DNA from 2 places in the Dyella sp. 05T440 genome. Region 1 is predicted to be linked to the other one. Evidence: riboswitches for the same ligand, from Rfam matches in the RefSeq annotation. Region 1 holds a riboswitch; the other holds the start of a gene.

Region 1 (10,421 bases):
ACCTGACGTTGACGTGGCTTGAATCACGCGCGGGTGATCCGCATCTGTTTTGGCAGTGGCAGTCAGGGATGCCCTGATCTGCCAAATCCTATTGATCGAGGGGACAACCCATGCGGATGGACAAACTCACCTCGCGTTTTCAGCAGGCCTTGGCGGACGCCCAGTCGCTTGCCGTCGGACGCGACAACAACATGCTTGAACCGGTCCACGTGATGGCCGCGCTGCTGGACCAGCAGGGCGGTTCCACGGGACCGCTGCTCACCCAGGCGCAGGTCAACGTACCCACGCTGCGCCAGCGCATCAACGAGATGGTCGACCGCCTGCCGCGCGTCACGGGACAGGAGGGCAATATCCATGTCGGCAACGAGCTGACGCGCCTGCTCAACCTCACCGACAAGCTGGCGCAGCAGCGCGGCGATCAGTTCATCGCCAGCGAATTGTTCGTGCTTGCGGCACTGGAGGACAAGGGCGAACTGGGCGCCGCGCTAAAGGCCGCCGGCGCTACCAAGGCGAACGTCGAGGCTGCCATCGAGAAGCTGCGCGGCGGCGAAAAAGTGCAAAGCGAGAACGCTGAAGACCAGCGCCAGGCGCTGGAGAAATATTGCATCGATCTTACGTCGCGCGCCGAGTCGGGCAAGCTCGATCCGGTGATCGGTCGCGACGAGGAAATCCGCCGCACCATCCAGGTGCTGCAGCGTCGCACCAAGAACAATCCGGTACTGATCGGCGAGCCCGGTGTGGGCAAGACCGCCATCGTCGAAGGCCTGGCCCAGCGCATCGTCAAGGGCGAAGTGCCCGAAGGCCTGCGTGATCGCCGCGTGCTCGCGCTGGACATGGGCGCGCTGATTGCCGGCGCAAAATTTCGCGGCGAGTTCGAGGAGCGCCTCAAGGGCGTGCTCAATGATCTTTCCAAGCAGGAAGGTCGCGTCATTCTCTTCATCGACGAGCTGCACACCATGGTCGGCGCCGGCAAGGCCGATGGCGCCATGGATGCCGGCAATATGCTCAAGCCCGCGCTGGCGCGCGGCGAGCTGCATTGCATCGGCGCCACCACGCTGGACGAATACCGCAAGTACATCGAGAAGGATGCCGCGCTGGAGCGCCGCTTCCAGAAGGTCTACGTAGGCGAGCCCAGCGTGGAAGACACCATCGCCATCCTGCGCGGCCTGAAAGAGCGCTACGCCGTGCATCACGGCGTGGAGATCACCGATCCGGCCATCGTCGCGGCGGCCACGCTGTCCAACCGCTATATCCCCGATCGCCAGCTGCCGGACAAGGCCATCGACCTGATGGACGAGGCGGCCTCGCGCATCCGCATGGAAATCGATTCCAAGCCGGAGGAGCTTGATCGCCTGGAGCGTCGCCTCATCCAGTTGAAGATCCAGCGCGAGATGCTCAAGAAGGAAACCGACGACGCGTCCAGGAAGCGCCTCGCCGATCTGGAAAGCGACATCGAAAAGCTCGAGCGCGAGTTCTCCGATCTCAACGAGATCTGGAAGTCCGAAAAGGCCGCGCTGCAGGGCGCGACCAAGGTGAAGGAACAGATCGAAGCCGCGCGCGTGGAACTGGACGCCGCCCAGCGTCAGCAGGACTACGCCAAGATGAGCGAGATCCAATACGGCAAGCTGCCGGAGCTGGAAAAGCAGCTCGCCGCCGCACAAGCTGCGGAAAAGCAGGACTTCAAGCTGGTGCAGGATCGCGTGACCGAGGAGGAAATCGCCGAGGTCGTGTCGCGCTGGACGGGTATCCCCGTCAACAAGATGCTCGAAGGCGAGCGCGACAAGCTGCTGCATATGGAAGACGCGTTGCATAAGCGCGTGGTCGGCCAGGATGAAGCCGTGCGTGCGGTGTCCGATGCGATTCGCCGTTCCCGTGCTGGCCTTTCCGATCCCAATCGCCCCAATGGCTCGTTCCTCTTCCTCGGCCCCACCGGCGTGGGCAAGACCGAACTGTGCAAGGCGCTGGCCGAGTTCATGTTCGACACGCAGGATGCGATGGTGCGCATCGACATGAGCGAGTTCATGGAGAAGCACTCCGTGAGCCGCCTGATCGGTGCGCCTCCGGGCTATGTGGGCTACGAAGAAGGCGGCTATCTCACCGAGGCAGTGCGTCGTCGTCCGTACAGCGTGATTCTGCTGGACGAGGTGGAGAAGGCGCATCCGGATGTGTTCAACATCCTGCTGCAGGTGCTGGACGATGGTCGCCTCACCGACGGCCAGGGTCGCACAGTGGATTTCCGCAATACCGTCATCGTGATGACCTCCAACCTTGGCTCGCAGATGATCCAGGAGCAGGCGGGCGACAGCGAAGCGGACTATCTGCAGATGAAGGCAGCGGTGCTGGGCGTGGTGCAGGCGCACTTCCGCCCGGAGTTCATCAACCGACTCGATGAGCTGGTGGTGTTCCGCCCGCTGGAGAAGAAGCAGATCCGCAAGATCGCGCTGATCCAGCTGACCTATCTGGAGAAGCGTCTGGCCGAGCGTCAGCTACGGATGGAGATCAGTGACAAGGCGCTGGATTTGCTGGGCAACGTGGGCTTCGATCCGGTGTATGGCGCGCGGCCGTTGAAGCGGGCGATCCAGCAGCAGCTGGAGAATCCGCTGGCGCGGCAGATCCTGGAAGGGAAGTTTGCTGCTGGCGCGACCATCGTGGTGGAGGCGGAGCAGGGGCATTTGGTGTTCCACACGCAGTAACGCGCGGTTTGGATGTTGATGGTTGTGGCGCCCGTCCTGTGCGAACAGGGCGGGCGTTTTGTTTTGCGTGGCCTTTCAAAGGCGCGCCGCTTTGCTCCCTCTCCCCGCCGGGGAGAGGGCTGGGGTGAGGGGCGGGTGCTCGCGGGAACCTTTCTATTCGTCATCCCGGCGCAGGCCGGAAGCGCTCTTCAACAGCTGAAGGCTGGTCATCCAGAACCTCGGTCTTTGGTTCTAGCGATACGGCGACCTGGCTCGCCTGCCGCGGGCTTCCGTGCCGCTGCCGCGGCCCGGGTTACTTTTCTTTGCTTGCCCACGCACGCGCAGGAGCGCGTGCGAACGGCGAAGCCGGCCCGCAGGGCGGAGGGCAGGATGCCCGGAGTGAAGAAAAGTAACCAAAAGAAAGGGCCCCCCGGATGACGCGCCTTCCGGGTCTTCGACCCTCCAGGTGAGCGTGCGGGCTCCGGGTTTTTTCGACAGGACATCCCTGTCCTGTCGAAAAATTGGCCGCATCCCTGCGGCCACCCTGCGGGCTTTCCTCCACCCGCCCGCCGCGTCATACGGGGACCCCCAAGAGCCAAGAGCCGGAGCCAAGAGCCGCAGATCTATTGTGGGAGCGCACCCTGTGCGCGACGAACCTACGGAGCGATACATCCCAGCGTGGCTGTCGCGCACAGGGTGCGCTCCCACAGGAAGGCGTGCACGGACGAAACGGGGGAGACGGCTCACCCCAACGGCCCCAGCCCCCACTCTGCTACCATGCGCCCCACCTGAGGTGACCCCCAGCCAGTCGGTTGGGAGTTGAAACGGGAATCCGGTGCGGCGCTGATGCGCCTATTCCGGAGCTGCCCCCGCAACGGTAGGCAGGCGCGATCCAGATGGGGATCGACGGAGCGACATCGAGCCACTGTGCCAAGCGCATGGGAAGGCGTCGTTCCGGAAGACATTGCGTCTTCGCCCGCGAGCCCGGAGACCGGCCTTGAGGTACGACCAGACAGGCGGTGGGCCGTGTCATGGATGTCGTGCACGCGCACGGCCGCCACGCTCCTCCTGCCTGTCTATTTCCCATGCGTTCCGCGCGGGCAGGCGCGGTTGAGGAGCAGTACTTTGACCATCCGACTTTCCATGATCCGTCGCGCCGCACTGGCGACGGCACTTTCGACCATCGTCTTCCCGGCGTTCGCCGACGACACGACCAACCTCGACGGCGTGGTGGTGACGGCCACGCGTACCGAGCAGACGCAGAACCAGACGTTGTCCGCGGTGACGGTGATCGACCGCGCCGATATCGAACGCCTGCAGCCGTCTTCGCTGGCAGACCTGCTGCGCGGCACGCCTGGCATGCAGATTGCCAACAACGGCGGCCCCGGCAAGGCAACCAGCGCGTTCCTGCGTGGCACCGAAGCCGACCACGTGCTGGTGATGATCGACGGCGTCAAGATCGGCTCGGCGACGCTGGGCACGGCGGCGTTGCAGGACATCCCGGTCGACCAGATCGAGCGCATCGAAATCGTGCGCGGCCCGTTCTCCAGCCTGTACGGCTCCGAAGCGATCGGCGGCGTGATCCAGATTTTCACGCGTCGCCCGGAAGGCGCCTTCGTGCCGTCCTTCAGCCTGGGCGTCGGCAGCTATAGCCATCTGAACGGCTCGGCCGGTTTTGCCGGCAAGAGCGGCGACGGCTGGTACTCGCTGGAGGCCTCGCACGATCAGACGCACGGCATCAATTCCTGCCGCGTGGGTGCAGCTGAAGTGGGCGCAGCCTGCTTTGCCGACCAGCCGGACAAGGATGGCTATCGCAACAATGCGCTGACCCTGCAGGGCGGCTACAAGTTCGACGAACAGTGGGATGCCGATGTGCGCCTGTTCCGCAGCGAAGGCCACAACTACTACGACGGCACGTACACCGACTCCGACAAGAGCGCCACGCAAGTGGTGGGCGGCAGCGTGCACTATCGTCCGGCGTCCAATGTGAAGCTCACGCTCAGCCTCGGCACCAGCGGCGATTTCAGCAAGGACTTCTACCAGGGCGTGTACGTCGATCGTTTCGACACGCATCGCGATCTGGGTTCGTTCCAGGCCGATATCGGTTTCTGGGGCGGCCTGCTGACGACCGGCTTCGACTGGCAGCGCGACCACGTGGACAGCACCGCCGGTTACATGAATGCGTTTACCGGCGAGCCGGTGAACAGCCGCATCGACCGCGGCGGCTTCGTGCAGTGGCAGCAGACCTTCGGCAGCCAGTCGGTGCAGGCCAGCGTGCGTCACGACGACAACAGCCAGTTCGGCAGCAAGAACACCGGCAGCCTGTTGTGGGGCTGGGACTTCACCCAAACCCTGCGCCTCACCGCGAGCTATGGCACCGCGTTCAAGGCGCCGACCTTCAACGATTTGTACTACCCGTTCTACGGCGACCCGAATCTCAAGCCGGAACGTTCGAGGAACTTCGAACTCGGCCTGCGCGGCAGCTACGACTGGGGCTACTGGTCGTTGAACGCGTTCCGCAACAACGTGACCGACCTGATCACCTACGACGCCGCCACCCAGGCGCCGGGCAATGTGGACCAGGCGCGCATCCGTGGTGCGGAAGGCGTGGTGAGCGGGCACGTGCTGGGCTGGCTGGTGACGGGCACGGCCACCTGGCTGGACCCACGCGACGAGTCGACCGCGTACGAAGGCAACCTGCTGCCGCGCCGTGCGCGCCAGACCGGCAATATCGACCTCGATCGCAGCTTCGGCGACTTCAGCGTGGGTGGCACGTGGTTCGTCTCGGGCCGTCGCTACGATGATCTGGCCAACCAGCATCCGCTGGGCGGCTACGCCATCACCAACCTGCGCGTAGCCTATGCCATCTCGCGCGATTTCAAGCTGCAACTGGCATTGAACAACGCCTTCGGCAAGGACTACGAGACCGCCTGGTACTTCAACCAGCCAGGTCGCAACTACATGTTGACCCTGCGTTATCAGCCCGCGCAGTAATCCATGACGCCGGGGCCCGCGAAGGCCCCGGCGTTTTTCCATGCATTCGACCAGGAGTCGTTTCGTGAAAGCTCTTTCCGGTTCCCGTTTCAACGCGCTGTGGCTGGTACTGGTCGCGGTGATGATCGCCACCCGCTTCAAGCATTTCGGCGACACGCTGCATCTGCCTGATGCTTCGATGGCGTTGTTCTTCCTTGGTGGTCTCTATCTGCGCCGCCATTGGACCTTCGTGGTGATGGTGCTGCTTGCGGTGGCGCTGGACTGGATTTCGATCAGCTACGCGGGCGTGAGCGCCTTCTGCGTGACGCTGGCGTACTCGTTTTTGCCCTTGGCTTACGCAGTGCTCTGGTACGCCGGACGCTGGTATGCGCCGCGCGTGAATCAGGGCGCGTTGTCGCTGCTCGGAGCATTGGGCGTGGCCGTGTTGGCGGCCGTGGCTTCGTTCGCCATCTCCAATGGCTCGTTCTATTGGCTGGGCGGCCGTTATGCGCAGCCGCACATGAGCGAATACCTGGCGCGCCTGTGGCAGTGGGGGCCGCTGTTCGTGCGCACCACCCTGGGCTACGTCGCGGCAGCCCTGGTGCTGCATGCTGTGATCGTGCGCGCGGCATCGTCTTCTACGGCACACCAGAAGGGAGCCTGAGCATGAGCGACACGCCCGAAACGCCGAATGCCGAAGAACGCCACCGCGAGCGCATGCAGCGCAAGAAGGAGCTGGTCGATCGCAAGATAGCCCGCGCCACCATCGAGCGCGGCGTGCTGGTGGTGAATACCGGTAACGGCAAGGGCAAGAGCTCCTCGGGCTTCGGCATGCTGGCGCGTTCGCTCGGCCATGGTTTTCGCTGTGGCGTGGTGCAGTTCATCAAGGGCAGTTTCTCCACCGGCGAGGAAGCGTTCTTCCGCCGCTTTCCCGATGAGCTCGATTACCACGTGATGGGCGAAGGCTATACGTGGGAGACGCAGGACAAGGCGCGCGATATCCAGGCGGCGCAAGCGGCCTGGCAGGTGGCGGCCAATATGCTGGTGGATGAGTCGCTCGACTTCGTACTGCTGGACGAACTCAATATCGCCCTGGTCAAGGGCTATATCGACCTGGACATCGTGTGCGCCGCGCTGAGGGCGCGCCCGCCACGCCAGCACGTGGTGATCACCGGGCGCGGCGCGCCGGATGGCCTGGTGGAACTGGCCGATACGGTGACGGAAATGCGCCTGGTGAAGCACGCCTTCCAGGCAGGCATCAAGGCGCAGCAGGGCATCGAGCTCTGACGCGACGGTTCGGCGTGGCAAGCGGCACCAACGACGGAGTTCACCGATGACTGACCAGATCGCCTCCTGTCCTGCCTTGCTGGTATCGGCGCCTGCGTCGGGGCAGGGCAAGACTTCGGTGACGGCGGCGCTGGCGCGCTGGCATGCCCGGCAGGGCAGGCGCGTGCGCGTCTTCAAGACGGGTCCGGATTTTCTCGACCCCATGGTGTTGGAGCGCGCCAGTGGCGCGCCGGTCTACCAGCTCGATCTGTGGATGAACGGCGAGGACGACGTACGCGCGCGCTTGCATGAAGCGGCTGGCGAGGCGGATCTCATCCTGGTCGAAGGCGTGATGGGCTTGTTCGACGGCGGCCAGTCGAGTGCGGACCTCGCCCAGCGTTTCGGTTTGCCGGTGCTGGCCGTGATCGACGGTTCGGCGATGGCGCAGACCTTTGGTGCCCTGGCGCTGGGACTGGCGAGTTATCGCGACGGCCTGCGCGTGCATGGTGTCGCCGCCAATCGCGTGGGCAGTGCGTATCACGCTCAGCTGCTTGCCGGCAGTGTGCCGTCCCCTCTGCAGTGGTTGGGTGCGTTGCCGCGCGATGCGGCGCTGGCCTTGCCCGAGCGGCATCTGGGTCTGGTGGCCGCTGGCGAGCTGGGCGATATCGACGCGCGCCTGGATGCACTGGCCGACGCATGGGGCACCCATGCCAATGCCGAACTTCCGCCGCCGGTGGCGTTTCCCGCAGCGTCACACGCGCCGGTGCCCAAGCAGTTGCAGGGTTGCCGCATCGCGATTGCCCGCGACGCGGCGTTCTGTTTTCTCTATCCGGCCAATCTCGATCTGCTGCGCGAAGCGGGCGCGGACTTGCGCTACTTCTCGCCGCTGGCCGGTGACGCGCTGCCCGAATGCGATGCGGTATGGCTGCCTGGCGGCTATCCCGAACTGCATCTGGCGACGCTATCTGACAGCGACAACTTGCGCAGCGCCTTACACGATCATGTGAATGCCGGTCGCCCGCTGCTGGCCGAATGCGGCGGCATGCTATACGCGCTGGATTCCCTGGCGGGCACCGATGGCGCGGCGTTTCCGATGGCGGGCCTGCTGCGCGGCCGGGCGACGATGCAGACGCGACTCGGTGGGCTAGGCATGCAATCCGTTGCCTTGCCCGAAGGCGAGTTGCGCGGTCACACCTTTCACTACGCGCTAGCCGAAATCGACGAGGCGCCCTGGGCGATGGCCAGCAACCCGGATGGCGGTCCGAGCCGGGAAGGCGTGTTTCGCCGCGAACGATTCACGGCGAGCTTCATGCACCTTTATTTTCCGTCGAACCCGACGGCGGCCGTGGCCTTGTTCCGGCCATGACCACCGCCCTGGCCATGCTGCTCGCGGTGCTGCTGGATGCGTGGCTGGGCGAACCGCGGCAGATGCACCCGCTGGTGTCGTTTGGACGTCTGGCCGCCTGGGCCGAATCGCGATGGCACGCGGATCGTCGTGCGTCAGGCGTGCTGGCCTGGTGTGTGGTGGTGCTGCCGCTGGTGGCGTTGGCCTGGTTGCTTGGCACGTGGCTCGGGCATGCAGCGTCCTGGTTACGGCTGCTCTTCGATGTACTCGTGCTTTACCTGGCCATTGGTTTGCGCAGCCTGGGCGATCACGCGATGCCGGTGGCTCGCGCACTCGCCGCCGGCGACATTCTTGGCGCACGCACGGCGGTAGGTCGCATGGTCAGTCGCGACACGCTTGCACTGGATGACGCCCAGGTCGCCGCGGCCGCGACGGAATCGGTGCTGGAAAATGGCAACGATGCCGTGTTCGGCGCGCTGTTCTGGTTCCTCGTGCTGGGTGCGCCGGGCGCGGTGCTGTATCGACTGGCCAACACGCTGGATGCGATGTGGGGTTATCGCACGGAGCGCTACGATCGCTTCGGCTGGGCGGCGGCGCGGATCGATGATGTGCTCAATTTTCTGCCGGCACGCCTGACTGCCATGAGTTACCTGTTGCTGGGCGACGCGGCGCGGGCGTGGCGCTGCTGGCGCGTACAGGCGCCGCAATGGGACAGCCCGAACGCCGGACCAGTGATGGCGGCCGGTGCGGGCGCGCTGGGTGTATGCCTCGGCGGAGCGGCGCCTTATGACGGCGTGTGGGAGCCGCGCCCGGTGCTGGGCGAGGGCGATGCACCGGATGGTCAATCGATCGTGCGCGCGCTGCAATTGGTGCGTCGCTGCGTGGTGCTCTGGCTGCTGGTGATCATGCTGCTGGGCATCGTGAGCTGGGGAGCCGGCCATGCTTGAACATGGCGGACGCCTGTTGCGAGCAGCCCGCGACTACGGCATTGCGCCGGATGCGTGGCTGGACTTGTCCACCGGCATCAGTCCTTATGCCTGGCCGGTGCCCGTCCTGCCGGCATCGGTCTGGCAGCGATTGCCCGAAGACGACGATGGCCTCGTCGGTGCCGCGTGCGAGTACTACGGTGCGTCGCAGCTGTTGCCCGTGGCCGGATCGCAGGCCGCCATCCAGATGCTGCCCAGTCTGCGGCAAGCCTCGCGCGTGGGAGTGATTGCGCCTGGCTACAACGAACACGCGCATGCCTGGCGCCGCGCGGGTCATGCGGTGGAAACGCAGTCGGCATCGAGCTTGCTGGCCGATCCATCGCGCTACGACGTGATCGTCCTGATCCATCCCAACAACCCCGGCGGCGAGCGCTTCGAGCGTGACGTCTTGCTGGCATGTCATGCCGCGCTGGCCTCGCGCGGCGGTTGGTTGATCGTCGACGAGGCCTTCATGGATGTCACGCCAGAGCAAAGCCTGTGTAGCGAAGCGTACCGCGACGGGCTGATCGTGCTGCGCTCCGCCGGAAAGTTCTTTGGCTTGGCCGGAGCGCGCGCGGGTTTTGTGGCTGCGCATCCTGCGTTGCTTGAAACACTGGGCGATCGATTGGGCCCGTGGACGTTGAGCGGGCCGACGCGTCATGTACTCAGGCTGGCCCTTGCCGATCGCGCATGGCAGGCCACGGCGCGCTCCTGGCTGCAGGATATGAGCGCAGGTCTGGCGGCCGTGCTGCTGCGTCATGGCATGGCAGCCACGGCAGGGTGCGCGTTCTTCCAGTGGTGGCGGCACGCAGGCGCAGAAGCAGTGCATATAGCGCTGGCCAGGCAAGGCATCCTGACCCGGCTGTTCGAGACGCCCGCAAGTCTGCGTTTTGGCCTGCCCCCTGATGAGGTTGCGCTACGGCGACTCGACGATGCGCTGCGCGCGCTGGACTTGAAGGAGAGGCGGCGATGAGCGCTGGCGTGCTGATGGTGCAAGGCTGCACCTCTGATGCGGGCAAGAGCACCCTGGTCACCGGCTTGTGCCGCTGGCTGCACCGACGCGGCATCGCCGTGGCGCCGTTCAAACCGCAGAACATGGCCTTGAATTCCGCGGTGACGATCGATGGCGGCGAAATCGGCCGTGCCCAGGCCGTGCAGGCGCAGGCGGCCGGGCTGGAGCCGCATACCGATTTCAATCCG
Region 2 (10,421 bases), on a different contig from region 1:
GGTGCCCGAATCGAGCATCATCATCGAGTACCTCGCGCTGCACTACCCCGGCACCACCGCGCTGATTCCCCATGACGCCGATCAGGCCCGCGAAGTGCGCTTCCGCGATCGCTTCTTCGACCAGTACGTGAGCGAGCCGATGCAGAAGGTGATCACCGACCGCCTGCGCCCCAAGGCCGAGCGCGACCACCTGGGCGTGACGCAGGCGCGCGACAAGCTGCGCACGGCACTGGACCTGATCGAACTGGAATTTGCGCGTGACAACGGCAGCCGTCCGTGGGCTGCTGGCCAGCACTTCAGCATGGCCGACTGCGCCGCGTCGCCCGCGCTGTTCTACGCCAATCTGGTGATACCGCTGGAGGACGCGCACCCGCTGACGGCGGCATACCTGTTGCGGCTGATGCAGCGTCCGTCATTCGCACGCGTGCTGCATGAAGCGCAGCCCTATATGCACATGGTTCCCATGGAAACGGCGGAAGCCTGACTTCCGCCCCTCGCTATCGACATCAAGGAAGCTCCCCATGCTCATCGCACTCATCGTTGTGTTGCTGCTTGTCGCCGTCGTGCTGATCATCGCGGCGATGCGGCCCGATCAATTCCGCATCGAACGTTCCGCATCGATCAAGGCCCCGCCGGAACGCATCTTTCCCTTCATCAATGAGCTGCACCGCTGGCAGTCGTGGTCGCCGTACGAGAAGAAGGACCCTACCATGCAGCGCACGTTTGAAGGCCCCTCGTCGGGTCCGGGCGCCGCTTACGGCTGGAACGGCAACAAGAACATTGGCAGCGGCAGGATGGAGATCAGCGAATCGACGCCGTCCTCGCTCGTGCGCATCAAGCTGGAATTCTTCACGCCCTTCCAGGCCAGCAACACGGCCGAGTTCGTGCTTGAACCGCAGGGCGATGCCACTCGCGTGATCTGGGCCATGCAGGGGCGTTCGCCTTTCATGAGCAAGTTGATGGGCGTGGTCTTCAACTTCGACAAGATGGTCGGCAAGGATTTCGAGGAGGGCCTGCTCAACTTGCGCGCGCTGGCCGAGCGTCCTTCCTGATTGCGCGCTGCAACAGACGCGCAACTCGACTGCGAAACTTACGCCGCGCCTAAGCAAGCCGGCTTGCTGCTGAACGATTTGCGGTGCGCGAGTGTTGAGCGTCAACCGCCTTGGAGAACCCTCGTTCTCCGGCCTAAGTCATCCCTCCTGGGGATGACTGCAGGGGTCACACGATCCACCATGCAGAGAGCTCGCGCTCTGGACGGTGACGCCTGTCCCAACCGTCGGACCTACGAGGACATCGCCCATGAAGAACGTTTTGTCGTCACGCCGCAGCCTGCTCGCCCTCGGTCTCGTCGCCGCCTTCGCCAGTGCCGGCGCCATGGCACAGACCAGCACCACCGATGTGCCGGGTCATCCGCGCGTCAACGAGGTGAACCAGCGCCTGGACAACCAGCAGAACCGCATCCAGAACGGCGTCGCCGACGGCCAGATGAATGCCAGGCAGGCCGCCCGCGATGAAAAGCAGGATGCCAATATCGCGCAGCGCGAAAGCCGCGACGAAGCCGAGCACGGCGGTCATCTCACCAAGCAGGAACAGAAGAACCTCAACAAGTCGCTGAACAAGGACAGCACCCGCATCCACAAACAGCGCACCGGCGGCTGATCGCCTCCGTCAGACCAGTGCAACGGCCCGGCCCCTGCCGGGCCGTTTGCATTTGGAAACCGGGCCGGCAGCGCCACGCGAAGCCCGATCGTGCTTTTTGGCAAACCCGACGTTCTTTTGGCAAACCCCGCAGGCGTGCTGGCGCGAATCTATACCTGCCAGCTCAACGACGTATGGCTTGAAAGATCCGCCGCTCCCGTCAACCGCTCCACGGTTCCCGCTACCGGCAAATATCAGCCATCCCGAACAAGGCCGCGATGTCGCCCAAGCGATACGCGCCCAACTTTCGAACCTGCGAGGAATCCACCATGAAGCACATCCGCTACGGCCTGATCGCCTTCGGCCTGGTCGCCGCCTTTGCCAGCGCCGCCGCCTCGGCACAAGACAATCCGATCTATATCCCGGGCCATGGACGCATCAACCAGGTGAACCAGCGCCTGGCCAACCAGCAGAATCGCATCGACGCCGGCATCGCCGATGGCCAGATCAATGCGCAACAGGCCTTCCGCGACGAGCGCCAGGATTCCAACATCGCCGCCCGCGAAATGCGCGACATGGCCGAGCATGGCGGCCACCTGACCGCGGCGGAACAGCAGCACCTCAACCGGTCGCTCAATAACGACAGCGGCCGCATCCACTACCAGCGCAACGGGTACTGATCCCCAGCCGCCAGTGAGGCCAGCGGCCCGGCCTGCCCGGGCTCCTGGCCGTGGCTGGACCACAACTTCCAGCACTGGCCGCACCCCGCCGTCGTGCCAGTATCCCGGGACCATCATTGGGGAGGGAGTAGCGTATGGTCAGCAGGATTCTGGCGGCAGCGTGCGCATGTGCACTGAGCCTGGGCGTGGCTCACGCGGCCGATACGGCCACGGGCAAGCCGCAATACGGCGCATGGGGTTTCGACCAGGCGGGCGCCGATACCTCGGTCAAGCCCGGCAACGACTTCTTCCGTTACGCCAATGGCACCTGGCTGGATCACACGCCGATTCCTGCCGACAAGCCGGCCGTCAGCCTGCGACTGGCCATGACCGACCTCACTGAGCAGCGTCTGCACGAGCTGATGGAGGCCTCGGCGCGGGACAAGACCAACGGCGCCTCAATCGAAGGCAAGGTCGGCGCGTTCTATCAATCGTTCATGGATCAGGCACGCGTCGATGCGCTCGGTGCCAAACCGATCGCGCCTCAACTCGATGCCGTGAAGCAGGCCACCACGCGCGACGCTCAAGCGGCGCTGATGGGTCGCAGCGGCCTGGATTTCGAAGGATCACTGTTCAACATCTATTTCGATGTCGACCTGAAAGACACCAATCGCTACGCCGTCTACGTATCACAGGCAGGTCTCGGCCTGCCGGACCGCGACTACTACCTCAAGCCAGAATTTGCCAAGCAGAAAGCGGCCTACCAGGCGTACGTGACGCAGCTGCTCACCCTCGCCGGATGGCCTCAACCGGAGGCTGCCGCAAAGGATGTGCTGGCCTTCGAAACCGCCATCGCGCAGGCCAGCATCAGCAAGGTCGAGCAACGCGATCCGGTGGCGATGTACAACCCGATGAGCATAAGCGACCTGCAGAAGCTCGCGCCCGGCTTTGCGTGGAATGATTTCCTCAAGTCCGCCCAACTCGACCAGCGCAAGCAGATCGTGGTGATGGAAAAGACCGCGTTTCCCCAGCTCGCGGCGCTGTATGCGAAGACGCCCGTCGCCACCATCCAGGCGTGGCAGGCCGCACGCATTGCCGACAACGCGGCGTACTACCTCTCGACGCCCTTCCAGCAGGCGTACTTCGAGATGCACGACAAGACGCTTGCCGGCCAGCAGCAGATGGAAGTGCTGTGGAAGCGCGGCGTGCACGCGGTATCCGGCGGCGACTGCGGCGCAGGTGACCGCCTCGCCTGTTTCGGCAATCTGGGCTGGGCCGTCGGCCAGCTGTACACCGACAAGTATTTCCCCGCCTCGTCAAAAGCCAAGATCGAAGCACTCGTGGCCAACCTCAAGGCCGCCTATCGCGTGCGCATCGAACACCTCGACTGGATGGGCCCGGCAACACGCAAGGAAGCCCTGAAGAAGCTCGACACTTACACCATCAAGGTGGGCTACCCCGATCATCCGCGCGACTATTCGAAAGTCACGATGCGCAGCGATGATCTTGCCGGCAATGTATTACGCGCCGCGCAGGCCGACTGGTCGTTCAATGTCGATCGCCTGGACAAGCCGGTCGACCGCAGTGACTGGAGCATGACGCCGCAGACCAATGACGCGTACAACGGCTCGCTGCGCGACATCGTGTTTCCCGCGGCGATCCTGCAACCGCCGATCTTCGATCCCAACGCCGACCCGGCAATCAACTACGGCGCCATTGGCGGCGTGATCGGCCACGAACTCACCCATGGTTTCGACGACCAGGGCCGCAAGATCGACGCCAGCGGCGCGCTGCGCGACTGGTGGACGCCGGCCGACGCCAAGGCATTCGACGAACGCGCCAAGAAACTCGGCGCGCAGTACGACGCGTTCGAACCGCTGCCCGGCGTACATATTAACGGCAACCTCACGATGGGCGAGAACATCGCCGATCTGGGCGGCCTCACCCTTGCACTCGACGCCTACCACGCGTCGCTGCACGGCAAGCCCGCTCCGGTGATCGACGGCTTCACTGGCGACCAGCGCGTCTTCATCGGCTGGGCCCAGGCTTGGCGCGGCAAACTCACCGACGACGCCATCCGCCGCCAGGTCACCAGCGATCCACACTCGCCGCGCAAGTTCCGCGTGAATGGGCCGGTGCACAACATCGATGGGTGGTATCAGGCGTTCGGGGTGCAGCCGGGGGATGCGTTGTATCTGGATCCGAAGGAGCGGGTGCGGATCTGGTGAGAGTATCCGACGACAAGCATGTGAGCTCTGCCGGCTGACTGCAGTGGCTTGAGAAAGCCACGGGAATGCCGGCAAGCCGCCCGGCGCGGCACATTGCTGCGCCTGATCGCCATGACTAGACTGCGGCCATATTCCGGAGGGGGAATGCGTCATGGCTCGTTGGGGTTCGGCTGCCTTCGCGGCGGCCATGTTGCTGCTGGCGTCGTCGGTCCACGCGAACAGTCCGAAGGATCCCATCGAAGCCAGCATGCTGGTGAGTGGAACCGTCGAAGTTCTTCCTGACGGAAAGGTTGGCAGCTACGCGCTGTACAAGGCAGAAAAGCTGCCGCCTGCTGTCCTGGATCTCATAAAGCGCGTCGCGCCGACCTGGAAATTCGAGCTCGGCGAGGCCCATACGACACCGTTTCAGGAAAGGATGTCGCTGCGCATCGTCGCCACCAGCGCCGACGATCGCCACATGACGTTACGCGTTGCCAGCGCCGATTTCAGCGACAAGGACGAGGCGGAAGGTGCGACGATCACGTGGGCACGTCGTGTGCCGCCCGTCTATCCATCGCTTTCTCGCAACAACAACGTCTCCGGCACGGTTTATCTCCTCGTCCGTGTCGGTCAAGACGGCAAAGTCACCGATGTGAGCGCCGAACAAGTCAATCTCGGCGTCTCCGTACCAAGCGCTGCGCGGATGGCCGAATTTCGCGAAGACCTTGCCCACGCTGCCATCAAAGCGTCGAGATACTGGAAGTTCCAACTGCCCACATCGGGCAACCTGGTACAAGCGCCCTATTGGGACGCGCGGATACCCGTGGGCTTCATAATGAGCAGCGGCTCGGAGACGCCGTATGGCGAGTGGGACGTGTACGTGCCGGGTCCCCGTGAGCACATCGCCTGGGCTGAGGATTCTGCGCTAGTCGCAGAAGCGCCCGATGCCATTCCTGACGGCTCGATCCATCTGCTGGGAAGTGGCACACATTTGATTTCACAGACAGCGCCCAACTGAGTTATCGACACACGGAACGCCACTCGCTGGAGTTCCTTTGGGCATCGCCGCTAAGCGCGGTCAGCTCGAACTGGGCTCGTCCACCGAACGCGCGCCTGCATCGACATGAAACGCCGACACCATCGGCGTCGTCATCATCGTCGTCACAATCGCCATCACCAACAGGATGGTGAACATCGCACTGTTGATCACGCCCGCATCGAGGCCAACCTTGATGACGATGAGCTCCATCATGCCGCGCGCATTCATCAGCGAGCCGATGGTAAGGCTGTCGCGCCAGTTCTGACCGGAGAGGCGTGCGCCAGCTGTGCCGCCGATCAATTTGCCGGCCACCGAAACAGCGAGCACGAGCAACAAGGCGATGCCTGCTCCGCCGGTCAGCAGCTTCGAACTGGTGCTCAGTCCGGCCAGCACGAAGAACACCGGCAACAACGCGGCAATGGTGACGCGTTCAACGCGATCGATCAGGTTTTCCAGCAGGCGATCGTCGCGCGGCAGGCAGGCGCCGAACAGGAACGCACCGAATACCGCATGCAGGTTCAGCCATTCGGTGATGGCTGCGCAACCGAAGGCGCCGGCCAGCAGGAAGGCCAGCACCGCGCCGTCGGCATTGCCGTCCGGTGCGTGACGCGCCAGCAGCTTTGCGCATAACGGGCGCAGCACGAACCAGGTCAGCACGAGCAAGGCGGCCAGGCCGATCATGGTGCGCCAGAACGGCGCCCAGTCGCCATGTGCGCTGATCAGCGCCACCACGAAGGCCAACATGATCCAGGCCAGCACGTCGGCCACCGCTGCTGCCGCGATGCCGAGGCGGCCGGGCAGCGACTCGGTGATGCCGCGCTCCTTCACGATGCGCGCCATCACGGGCAATGCGGTGATCGCACACGCCGTGGCAAAGAACAAGGTAAAGCCCAGTCGACTGATGCCTGGCGGCGCATAGTCCACATACAGCCATGGCGCGGCGAGCAAGGCGAGCGCGACAGGAATCACGATGGCCAGCCCGCCGATCCACGCCGCCGGCCGCAGCAAGCCACCCTGCGCACTGGCCGGCACGCGCAACTCCGCCCCTACCACGGTCATGAACAACACCAGGCCCAGCGTGCTGAGGCTCTGCAGGTTGCCGAGGCTGTCGACGGGAAACAGCTGCTGCTGCCACTCCGGTGCGATGGCGCCGAACACGATCGGGCCCAACGCGAGACCTGCCAGCATTTCGCCAACAACTGCCGGCTGGCCGATGCGCCTCGCGAGCGCAGCGATAAGCCGCGACACCACGATGATCACCAGCAGTTGGACGAGCAGCAGCGGATGGCCCATGGATTTCCCGGTGAAATAGAGGGCCGAACGGCCAAGCCCGGAGCTTGCCTTGTATGTGCGGTGACCCGCAACATGCGTCGATCACGTCATCCGCCAGGATGCGCCCACATCGAAGGACGCCCGTCGCATGGCCCACGTACTCATCCCCGTTCCGCATCAGGACTTCGATCCCAGCGAAGTTGCAGTGCCATGGCGCGTACTCATCGAAGCGGGACATCGCGCGACGTTCGCCACGCCCGATGGCCGGGTGGCCAGCGCCGACCCCATCATGTTGAGTGGCGAAGGGCTGGATCCCTGGGGTTTCGTGCCCGGTTTGCGCAAGCTGCGCTTGTTCGGCTTGCTGTTGCGCGCCAATGCCGATGCGCGGCGCGATTACGCGGCGCTTGAGAAGGATGTGGCGTTCAACGCCCCGATCGCCTGGGATGCCATCGATGCCGAACGATTCGACGGCTTGCTGCTGCCGGGTGGACATTGCGCGCGCGGCGTTCGCGAGTATCTGGAAAGCGAGCAGCTGCAGCGCGTGACGGCTGCCTTCTTCACCGCCGACAAACCGGTGGCTGCGATTTGCCACGGCGTCGTACTGGCGGCGCGCAGCCGCGGTGCGGACGGTCGCTCCGTGCTGCATGGGCGGCGCACCACCGCCCTCACCTGGGCGCTGGAAAAATCCGCGTGGTCGCTCACCCGCATCACGCGCTTCTGGGATCCGGACTACTACCGCACCTATCCCGACGGCGCGGGCCAGCCAACGGGTTATATGTCCGTCCAGCAGGAAGTGACGCGTGCGTTGGCCAGCCCCGACGATTTCCTCGACGTACCCAAGGACGCCACCGACCATCAGCGCAAGACCTCCGGCTTGGTACGCGACAGCGACACGGACGACACGCCCGCCTTCGTCGTACGCGATGGCAGCTACGTGTCGTCCCGCTGGCCGGGCGACGTGCACCGGTTCGCCCGCGAATTCGCAGCCCTCCTTGAGACGCAGGCCGAAACGCGCCTTTGAGACGCTTTTCGGAGAGGCGGCACTTGCACTAGCCGAGAGTCGCCGCAGCGACCTCCCCTATGAAAATTTCCTAGCATTTCCTAACTCCGCCCCCATCTTGGAGTTTTCGGGCTTATCCACGGTCAATCCACAATCTGTTGGGTTGACCGACCCGGTGTAGCCCGATATGTTGTGCCTCGTCGGTGCCACTCTCAGACCTACGGTCGGAATGGCTTAATAGGGAACTCCGGTGCAAATCCGGGACTGCCCCGCAGCGGTAAGTGGAAACGAAAGCCCCCATCGCACTGGCCCTCGGCGGCTGGGAAGCGGGGGCAACTAGGCCGGGCCTCACCGCCCATGTCCACGAGTCCGAAGACCTGCCGGCACATCAGGGCCCAACGCCCTGGTGCGTAGTGACGGCTTCCGCGGGGAAGCGCGTCGATGCGCGGGGCTGCTGCCCTGCTGCTCGACCGTCCGCGAAACGTCACCTTTTTTCAGCCCTGCGCGCGGGAGCAGGCGGTTGATGACCAAGCTTGGAGCGAAGTCGCGATGCAACCTATCGATACCACCGGGCGCGAACGTGCAGACGATCGTGCCGACACTGCTTTTTCCACCGACACCGCCGTGGCCGACGCGCCGCGCACGGACGCGCCGTTCGCGCTGACCCCGCCGCACAACCCCGGCCAGATGCGCGTGACCAAGCGCAGCGGCCGCCAGGAAGTGGTGGACGTGAACAAGATCGTCCGCGCCGTCACCCGCAGCAGCGAAGGCCTGCATGGGGTCGATCCCATGCGCGTGGCGCTCAAGACCATCGGCGGCCTGTATGACGGCGCCACCACGCAGGAGCTGGATCAGCTGTCGATCCGCACGGCCGCTGCGCTCACCGCCGAAGAACCCGAATACGGCCAGCTCGCTGCGCGCCTGCTGGGCGCCTTCATCGACAAGGAAGTGAGCGGCCAGGAAATCCAGAGCTTCTCGCAGTCCATAGCGCGCGGCGCGGAGCTGGGCATCCTCAACGAGCGCCTGCGCGACTTCGTGCAGATCAATGCGCGCAAACTCAACGACGCGATCGATCCGCTCGCCACGCGCCGCTTCGAATACTTCGGCCTGCGCACAGTGTACGACCGCTACCTGCTGCGCCATCCGCAGCTGCGCAAGGTGATCGAAACGCCGCAGCATTTCTTCATGCGCATCGCCTGCGCGCTCGGCGGCAACGAGATCGGCGAGACGCTGGAGTTGTATCGCCTGCTCTCCTCGCTGGAATACATCGCCAGCTCGCCGACGCTGTTCAATGCAGGTACGGCGCATGAGCAGCTCAGCTCGTGCTTCCTGCTCGACTCGCCGCTGGATTCGCTTGAATCCATCTACGAGAAGTACGGCGACGTGGCCAAGCTCAGCAAGTTTGCCGGCGGCATTGGCCTGGCCTACTCGCGCGTGCGTTCGCGCGGCTCGCTGATCAAGGGCACCAACGGCCATTCCAACGGCCTGGTGCCGTGGCTGAAGACGCTGGACGCCTCCGTCGCCGCGGTGAACCAGGGCGGCAAGCGCAAGGGCGCGGCCTGCGTGTACCTGGAACCGTGGCACGGCGACATCGAGGAATTCCTCGAGTTGCGCGACAACACGGGCGACGACGCGCGCCGTACGCACAACCTCAACCTGGCCAACTGGATTCCCGACGAATTCATGCGCCGCGTGGAGAACGACGGCGACTGGTCGCTGTTCGATCCCAAGGTGGTGCCGCACTTCGTCGACAGCTGGGGCGAGACCTTCGAGAAGGCTTATCGCGAAGCCGAAGCCGCCGGCCTGGCCGTGAAGACGGTGAAGGCGCGCGAGCTGTACGCCCGCATGCTGCGCACGCTGGCGCAGACCGGCAATGGCTGGATGACCTTCAAGGATCGCAGCAACGCCACCAGCAACCAGACGGCGAAGGCGGAAAACGTCATCCACCTGTCGAACCTGTGCACCGAAATCCTGGAAGTCACCAATGCCGACGAAACGGCGGTGTGCAACCTGGGCTCGGTGAACCTGTCGCGCCACGTGGTGGACGGTCAGTTCGATTTCGACAAGCTCGCCGGCACGGTGCGTACGGCTGTGCGTCAGCTCGATCGCGTGATCGACCTGAACTTCTACCCGATCGACACCGCCAAGGTCGCCAACAACAAGTGGCGCCCGGTGGGTCTGGGCGTGATGGGCTTGCAGGACGTGTTCTTCAAGCTGCGCCTGGCGTTCGATTCAGCCGAAGCGCTGGCGCTGTCGACGCGCATCGCGGAAGAGATCTACTTCAACGCGCTGTCGCAGTCGAACGAACTGGCGATGGAGCACGGCGCTCACCCGGGCTTTGCGGAAACGCGCGCAGCCAATGGCGAGCTGCAGTTCGACTACTGGACCAACGCGCAGCCGAACGATGTTGCACGCTGGGATGCACTGCGCGAGTCGATCAAGGCCAAGGGCCTGCGCAATTCGTTGCTGATCGCCATTGCGCCGACCGCGACCATCGCCTCGATTGCCGGCTGCTACGAGTGCATCGAGCCGCAGGTGAGCAACCTGTTCAAGCGCGAGACGCTTTCGGGCGACTTCCTGGTGGTGAACCGCTATCTGGTGGAAGA

The links. A riboswitch is a leader RNA that binds a small molecule or an ion and turns the genes downstream of it on or off. The one in region 1 is predicted to bind cobalamin.
Region 2: it holds a riboswitch for cobalamin, as region 1 does, so the genes downstream of both, AC1DE1_RS19030 (ribonucleoside-diphosphate reductase subunit alpha) here and btuB (TonB-dependent vitamin B12 receptor) in region 1, are expected to answer to the same signal.

The regions. Positions count from the first base shown of each region.
Region 1 is NZ_JBFTKN010000009.1:151,795-162,215, reverse strand. It holds gene clpB (ATP-dependent chaperone ClpB) at 111-2,693, shown strand; cobalamin riboswitch at 3,447-3,686, shown strand; gene btuB (TonB-dependent vitamin B12 receptor) at 3,708-5,666, shown strand; gene AC1DE1_RS13495 (hypothetical protein) at 5,731-6,309, shown strand; gene cobO (cob(I)yrinic acid a,c-diamide adenosyltransferase) at 6,312-6,932, shown strand; gene AC1DE1_RS13485 (cobyrinate a,c-diamide synthase) at 6,979-8,277, shown strand; gene cbiB (adenosylcobinamide-phosphate synthase CbiB) at 8,292-9,203, shown strand; gene cobD (threonine-phosphate decarboxylase CobD) at 9,196-10,194, shown strand; gene AC1DE1_RS13470 (cobyric acid synthase) at 10,191-10,421, shown strand, end outside.
Region 2 is NZ_JBFTKN010000019.1:2,352-12,772, reverse strand. It holds gene AC1DE1_RS19070 (glutathione S-transferase family protein) at 1-484, shown strand, start outside; gene AC1DE1_RS19065 (SRPBCC family protein) at 522-1,052, shown strand; gene AC1DE1_RS19060 (hypothetical protein) at 1,300-1,659, shown strand; gene AC1DE1_RS19055 (hypothetical protein) at 1,968-2,318, shown strand; gene AC1DE1_RS19050 (M13 family metallopeptidase) at 2,453-4,525, shown strand; gene AC1DE1_RS19045 (energy transducer TonB) at 4,677-5,522, shown strand; gene AC1DE1_RS19040 (cation:proton antiporter) at 5,583-6,836, opposite strand; gene AC1DE1_RS19035 (type 1 glutamine amidotransferase domain-containing protein) at 6,964-7,836, shown strand; cobalamin riboswitch at 8,000-8,214, shown strand; gene AC1DE1_RS19030 (ribonucleoside-diphosphate reductase subunit alpha) at 8,365-10,421, shown strand, end outside.